2 linked regions of the Azospirillum brasilense genome follow. Each later gene encodes a partner of the first gene's protein in a complex. Links are inferred from orthologs where the notes say so. Each region holds a gene or a part of one and is shown on either strand. Other genes may lie near its edges.

Region 1 (3,888 bases):
AGCGCCAGCTTGCGGAGCAGCTCCACGTCAGCCGGGTGTCGGTGCGCGCGGCCCTGCAGAAGCTGAAGACCCAGGGCTTCCTGACCGCGGTGCAGGGCGGCGGCACGCGCGTGGTGTCATCCGTGGGCGCCATGGACGGCGCACTGACCGAGATGGTCCGCGTGAAGCACGCCAACCTCTGCGACCTCGTGGAGATCCGGCAGGCCCTGGAAAGCTGGGCGGCCCGGCGCGCCACCGAACGCGCGACCCAGGAACAGATCGACCACATCGGACGAGTCCTCGCCGCGATGGGCGAGACGGGCCGCGACGGCAAGCAGGCCGCCGACGACATGGACTTCCACCTCGCCGTCGCCCAGGCGGCCGGGAGCCCGGTCTATCTGCATCTGCTGGCGACCATCCGCGACATCCTTGGCCAGATGATGGAGTACCATCACACCGAGCCCTTCGCACTGGGCCGAGAGGCGCTGATGATCGACCATCACCGCGCCATCTACGACGCCATCCGGCGCCGTGATGCCGATGCCGCCGCCGTTGCGGCCACCGACCACCTCGGCTGGGTGCTCGACCGCTACAACGATCTGAGCCGGAAGGCGGAAGATCTGTCCCGCCCCGACACCGACGCCGCTCCGTAAAGAGCGGCGGCACCTCCGGGGAGGACCGCCCTCCCCGCCTCATCGTCACGGCATAGAAAAAGCCGCGAGGGTCCGAAGATCCTCGCGGCTTTTTCTACGCAGTCGATCAGGACAATCCCGGTCAGGCGGCCAGGATGCCCTCGATCTGTTTCGTCACGTCGTCGATCTCGGCCATGCCGTCCACCGTCTTCAGAACGCCACGGCTCTGATAATACGGCAGGATCGGCGCGGTCTGCTCGTGATACTGGGCGAGGCGGGTCTTCACCGTGTCGGCGTTGTCGTCGGCCCGGCGCTTGAACTCCGTGCTGCCGCAGACATCGCAGACGCCCTCGATCTTCGGCTTCTCGAAGACGTCGTGATAGCCCTTGCCGCACTTGGCGCAGGTGTAACGACCGGTGATGCGCTCCACCAGGATGTCGTCCACGACCTTCATCTCGATCACATGATCGAGCTTCAGGCCCTTGTCCGACAGCATGGTGTCCAGCGCCTCGGCCTGAGCGACCGTGCGCGGGAAACCATCGAGGATGAAGCCGTTGGCCACATCCGGCTTGGAAATGCGCTCAGCGATGATTTTGACCATCAGCTCGTCCGGCATCAATTTGCCGGCGGACATGATGTCCTTCGCCTGCTGCCCAAGCGGACCACCCTCGGCGACCATCGCGCGGAGCATATCGCCCGTGGAAAGCTGGACGAGCCCGCGCGTGTCTTCGAGACGCCGCGCCTGGGTCCCCTTCCCGGCGCCCGGCGGTCCGAGCAGAATGAGATTCATTACTTTCTCCCCCGAAGCTTCGCTTTTTTAATCAGCCCCTCATACTGGTGGGCCAGCAGATGGGAATGAATCTGCGCAACCGTGTCCATCGTCACCGTGACCACGATCAGCAGGCTGGTGCCGCCAAAATAGAACGGAACCGAATGCTGGGAAATCAGGATTTCGGGGAGGAGACAAACCGCCACAAGGTAGGCCGAACCGATCACCGTCAACCGGGTCAGCACGTAGTCGATGTAGTCCGCGGTGTTCTTGCCCGGACGGATGCCGGGAATGAAGCCGCCATACTTACGCAGGTTCTCGGCCGTGTCCGCGGGGTTGAAGACGATGGCCGTATAGAAGAAGCAGAAGAAGATGATCAGCGCCGAATACAGGATCATGTAAAGCGGCGTGCCATGCGCCAGATAGCGCGTGACCGTCTGCAGCCACTCCGGACCCTCGCCGCCGGCGAAGCCGACCGCGGTCAGCGGCAGCAGCAGCAGCGAAGACGCGAAGATCGGCGGAATGACGCCCGAGGTGTTCAGCTTCAGCGGCAGGTGCGACGCTTCGCCGCCGAACACGCGGTTGCCCATCTGACGCTTCGGATACTGGATCAGCAGCCGGCGCTGCGCGCGCTCCATGAACACGATGAAGAACACGACGCCCACCGCCATCAGCAGCAGGAAGACGATGAACAGCGTGGACAGCGCGCCGGTGCGGCCTAGCTCCAGCGTGCTGACGAGAGCGCGCGGCAGCTCGGCGACGATGCCGGCGAAGATGATGAGGGAAATCCCGTTGCCGATGCCGCGGGCGGTGATCTGCTCGCCCAGCCACATCAGGAACATCGTGCCGCCGACCAGCGTGATGACCGTGGCGATCTTGAAGAACAGCCCCGGTTCCGGAACCGCGGCGCCGGATGCGCCGGTCATCGCCTCGAGCCCCACCGCCAAGCCCCAGGCCTGCACGGTCGCCAGAAGGACGGTGCCGTAGCGGGTGTACTGGTTCAGCTTCTTGCGGCCCGACTCGCCTTCCTTCTTCAGCGCTTCCATCTGCGGCGATACCGCGGTCAGAAGCTGCACGATGATGGAAGCCGAAATGTACGGCATGATGTTGAGCGCGAAGATCGTCATGCGGTGCAGCGCGCCGCCGGCCAGCATGTCGAACATGCCCAGGATGCCCCCGCCCTGCTGCCGGAAAATATCGGCGAGGATCTGCGGGTTGACGCCCGGAATCGGGATGTAGGTGCCCAGGCGGTAGATGATCAAGGCACCAAGGGTGAACCAGATCCGCTTCTTCAGCTCGGTCGCCTTGGAGAAGGCCCCGAAATTAATGTTCGCGGCAAGCTGCTCGGCCGCTGATGCCATGGGTCGTATCCCTGTCCCTAATGCACGAACGGGGCGGTCCTGCAGGATGCAGGCCGCCCCTCGCAACTTCGCTTCATTTAGTGCCGGAAGAGGCCCGCGCGCAAGCGCGGGCTTCCGATCACTCGGCGGCTTCGGCGGCGGACGCGGTCAGCGTGACGCTGCCACCCGCCTTCTCGACCGCTTCCACAGCCGACTTGGAGGCGCCGGCCACGGTGAAGCTGGCTTTCGTCGTCAGGGCGCCCTTGCCCAGAAGACGGACGCCGTCCTTCTTCACCTTGCCGGTGACCCCCGCCGCTTCCAGGGCCACCGCGTCGATGGTCTGGCTGGCGTCGAGCTTGCCGGCGTCGATGAACTTCTGGACCAGGCCCAGGTTCACGACCGAGTATTCCTTCGCGAAGATGTTGCGGAAACCGCGCTTCGGAAGGCGGCGGTGAAGGGGCATCTGGCCGCCTTCAAAGCCGTTGATGGCCACGCCGGTGCGCGAGGTCTGACCCTTGACGCCACGGCCGCCGGTCTTGCCCTTGCCCGAACCGATACCGCGGCCGACGCGCATGCGCTCCTTACGGGCACCGGGGTTGTCCCGGAGATCGTTCAGCTTCGTCATGGGTTCAGCCCTCGTTCTCGACGCGGACCAGGTGCGCGACCTTGGCGATCATGCCCCGCACGGCCGGAGTGTCCTCCAGTTCGCGGGTCCGGTGCAGCTTGTTGAGACCCAGACCGACCAGCGTTTCACGCTGGTCGTGCTTGCGGCCGATCGGGCTGCCGGTCTGGGTGACGATGACGGTCTTCTTCTCGGCCATGATCAAGCCTCCTGCGCACCGGCAGCGCCGGTTTCACGCTTGCCGAGGATGTCGCTCACGCGACGGCCGCGACGGGCGGCGACGCTGCGCGGGCTGGAAACCTGCGACAGGGCGTCGAAGGTCGCCTTGATCATGTTGTGCGGGTTCGAGGTGCCGATGGACTTCGTCACCACGTCCTGCACACCCAGCGCCTCGAAGATCGCGCGCATCGGACCGCCGGCGATGATGCCGGTACCGGCCGGGGCGGTGCGCAGCACGACCTTGCCGGCACCGAAGTGACCGTTGGAGTCATGGTGCAGCGTGCGGCCTTCGCGCAGCGGAACGCGGATCATACCGCGCTTCGCCTG
Region 2 (3,245 bases), 810 kb from region 1 along the record:
GGACCCGAAGTGAGTGCGCAAAGGGCGGCCCTGCGGCCGGGGCGGCATCATAGGCACCCCGCGAAAGCCCGGCAACACCCCATTTCCCCCGCGATTCCCCATCGGAAAGAACCCGTTGGACGGGTGGAAATGCCAGCCGCTCCTTGCTAGACAGAGGGCGCACTTTGAAAACGAACACCCGCGACAACGCCCACATCAACAAACGAGAGCCGGAGGACGAAAACGCCATGGCCGCACGCCGCAAACTGATTGCCGGGAACTGGAAGATGAACGGGCTGAAGGCCGACGGGCTGGATCTGGCCTCGGACCTCGCCGGGCGCCTGACGGGAGCCGGGACGGTCGCCTTCGACATGCTGGTGTGCCCGCCCTTCCCGCTGCTGTTCCCGGTGGGAGACGCGATTTCCGGCAGCCCGCTGGCGCTGGGCGCGCAGGACTGCCACGCCAAGACCTCCGGCGCGCACACCGGCGACGTCAGCCCGGCCATGCTGACCGACGCCGGCTGCCGCTACGTCATCCTCGGCCATTCGGAGCGCCGCGCCGACCACGCAGAATCCGACGCCCAGGTCTCCGCCAAGGCCGCCGCCGCCCACAAGGCGGGCCTGATCGCCATCATCTGCGTCGGCGAGACGGAGGCCCAGCGCGACGCCGGGCAGGCGAACAGCGTCGTCGCCAGCCAGCTCAAGGGCTCCATCCCGGAAGGCGCCACCGCGGCGAACACCGTCATCGCCTACGAGCCGGTCTGGGCCATCGGCACCGGTAAGACCGCGACCCCCGACGACGTCAAGGCGATGCACGCCCACATCCGGGCGGAGCTGGCCGGCAAGACCGCCGATCCCGGCGCAGTGCGCGTCCTCTACGGCGGCTCGGTCAAGCCGGGCAACGCCGCGGAACTGATGGCGGTGGAGAATGTGGACGGCGCGCTGGTCGGCGGCGCCGCGCTGAAGGCGGACGATTTCTGGGCGATCGCCACCAGTTGCCGCTAGCATATCGCGCAGGACCGCGTTAAAAACAGTGGGCGCGCGCCACGGGCCCTTGCCAAGGTCCGTGGCGCGCTGTTGGTTTGGGCGGTCCCTGCGGATCGCTCCGGGAAGGGATCAAGGGAACGGGTTGCATGGAATCGGTGCTTCTGGTCATTCACCTGCTGATCGCCCTGGCGCTCGTCGGGGTCATCCTGATCCAGCGTTCGGAAGGCGGCGGTCTCGGCATCGGCGGCGGCAATATGGGGGGCATGATGTCCACCCGCGGCACCGCCAATCTGCTGACGCGGACCACCGGCATCCTGGCGGGCTGCTTCATGGCGACCAGCCTGGTCCTGGCGGTCCTGGCGGGTGCGCACAGGGCGCCGACCTCGATCATCGACACGATGCCGGCCCAGCCGGTCGCCCCGGCGGCCCCAGCCCAGCCGGCCGCGCCGGCGCAGCCCGCTCCGCCGGTCGCCCAGTAACAGCGGCCCGGCAAAACGCGACGCGGCTCCGGCCGGGTCCGACGTGAGGCGGCCTCCCCCGAAGCCGCCTCTTTCTTTTGAGGATTGTCGATCTGGGCAGCGCCCGGGGGACGATCCGAATTCGGGGAACGGATCAGGCTCTGAAGGTCTTCGGACGGACATGACTCGCTACATCTTCATCACCGGTGGCGTCGTTTCCTCGCTGGGCAAAGGTCTGGCGTCGGCGGCGCTTGGGGCGCTTCTCCAGGCGCGCGGCTACAAGGTGCGGCTGCGCAAGCTGGACCCGTACCTGAACGTGGACCCCGGCACGATGAGCCCGTACCAGCACGGCGAGGTCTATGTGACCGACGACGGCGCTGAGACCGACCTCGACCTCGGCCATTACGAGCGCTTCACCGGCGTGGCCGCGCGCCGTGGCGACAACATCACCACGGGCCGTATCTATTCGAACGTGATCGCCAAGGAGCGCCGCGGCGACTATCTGGGCGCGACCGTGCAGGTGATTCCGCACGTCACGGACCAGATCAAGGACTTCATTGGCGCCGACACGACCGACGAGGACTTCATCCTCTGCGAGATCGGCGGCACGGTGGGCGACATCGAGTCGACCCCCTTCCTGGAAGCCATTCGCCAGTTCGGCAACGAGGTCGGTCCGGAGAACGCCCTGTTCATCCACCTGACCCTGCTGCCCTACATCCCGACGGCGGGCGAACTGAAGACCAAGCCGACCCAGCATTCCGTGAAGGAACTGCTGGGCATGGGCATCCAGGCCAACATCCTGCTCTGCCGCGCCGATCGCCCGATTCCGGACAACGAGCGCCGCAAGATCGCGCTGTTCTGCAACATCCGGCCGGAGCGCGTCATCGCCGCCCTGGACGTCGATTCGATCTATCAGGTACCGGTCAGCTACCACGAGGAAGGCTTCGACACCCAGGTTCTGGCCTATTTCGGCCTGCCGACCGAGGGCAAGCCGGACCTGTCGCGCTGGACCAGCATCGTCGAGCGCGTGCGCAAGCCGCAGGGCGAGGTGACCATCGCCGTCGTCGGCAAGTACACCAGCCTGCTCGACAGCTACAAGTCGCTGGCCGAGGCGCTGACCCACGGCGGCATCGCCAACAACGTGAAGGTCAAGCTCGACTGGATCGACTCGGAGATCTTCGAGGACGACAGCGCCGTGCAGCGGCTGGAGAACGTCCACGGCATCCTGGTGCCGGGCGGCTTCGGCTCGCGCGGCACGGAGGGCAAGATCCGCGCCGCCCAGTTCGCCCGCGAGCGCAAGGTGCCGTATTTCGGCATCTGCTTCGGCATGCAGATGGCGGTGATCGAGTCGGCCCGCAACATGGCCGGGATCGTCGACGCCGGCTCGACCGAGCTGGGCAAGCCCGGCAACCCGGTGGTCGGCCTGATGACCGAGTGGATGCGCGGCAACAGCCTGGAGAAGCGCACGGAAGGCACCGATCTCGGCGGCACCATGCGTCTCGGCACCTACCCGGCGAAGCTGGTCCCCGGCAGCAAGGTCGCGGAGGTCTATGGCACCACCGACATCACCGAGCGGCACCGCCACCGCTACGAGGTGAACGTCTATTACAAGGACCGGCTGGAGAAGGTCGGCCTGCTGTTCTCCGGCCTGTCGCCGGACGGCGAGCTGCCCGAGATCGTCGAGATCCCGGACCATCCCTGGTTCATCGGCGTCCAGTTCCACCCGGAGCTGAAGTCCAAGCCCTTCGACCCGCATCCGCTCTTCACCTCCTTCATCAAGGCGGCGATTGAGCAGAGCCGGCTGGTGTGACGTGACCATACG

The links. The genes of interacting proteins can lie anywhere in the genome.
Region 2: the proteins of secY (region 1) and secG are in contact, whole or in part, in a crystal structure (PDB 5AWW), measured with the Thermus thermophilus proteins. The link is inferred for Azospirillum brasilense from one-to-one orthologs. Residues at the interface, in WP_096411648.1 of Thermus thermophilus: Leu14, Gln16, Arg17, Phe20, Ile34, Pro35, Pro37, Ile72, Arg108, Arg109, Asn112, Gln113, Arg116, Ile117, Ile120, Pro145, Gly146, Trp147, Phe152, Phe155, Val156, Val159, Thr160, Val162, Ala163, Gly164, Ala166, Leu167, Trp170, Glu173; in WP_223903268.1 of Thermus thermophilus: Tyr5, Ile9, Tyr12, Leu13, Ala16, Leu19, Val20, Val23, Leu24, Gln26, Glu27, Pro28, Gln30, Gly31, Ala32, Asp34, Leu35, Met36, Gly37, Gly38, Ser39, Ala40, Asp41, Leu42, Phe43, Ala45, Arg46, Val48, Tyr53, Thr56.

What each region holds. Positions count from the first base shown.
Region 1 is NZ_CP059449.1:1,828,658-1,832,545, reverse strand. What follows is about bases 572-3,523. They hold secY (preprotein translocase subunit SecY), read right to left. Parts: upstream 2,742-3,523; coding sequence 1,401-2,741; downstream 572-1,400. Other genes in these bases: rpmD (50S ribosomal protein L30), read right to left, coding at 3,350-3,523; rplO (50S ribosomal protein L15), read right to left, coding at 2,860-3,345; H1Q64_RS08670 (adenylate kinase), read right to left, coding at 754-1,401; H1Q64_RS08675 (FadR/GntR family transcriptional regulator), read left to right, coding at 572-632. In the rest of the region: more of H1Q64_RS08675, read left to right, coding at 1-571; more of rpmD, read right to left, coding at 3,524-3,541; rpsE (30S ribosomal protein S5), read right to left, coding at 3,544-3,888. UniProt on the Bacillus subtilis protein: The central subunit of the protein translocation channel SecYEG. Consists of two halves formed by TMs 1-5 and 6-10.
Region 2 is NZ_CP059449.1:2,642,678-2,645,922, reverse strand. The notes cover bases 1-2,777. They hold secG (preprotein translocase subunit SecG), read left to right. Parts: upstream 1-1,111; coding sequence 1,112-1,444; downstream 1,445-2,777. Other genes in these bases: H1Q64_RS12575 (CTP synthase), read left to right, coding at 1,605-2,777; tpiA (triose-phosphate isomerase), read left to right, coding at 228-983. In the rest of the region: more of H1Q64_RS12575, read left to right, coding at 2,778-3,233. UniProt on the Bacillus subtilis protein: Involved in protein export. Participates in an early event of protein translocation.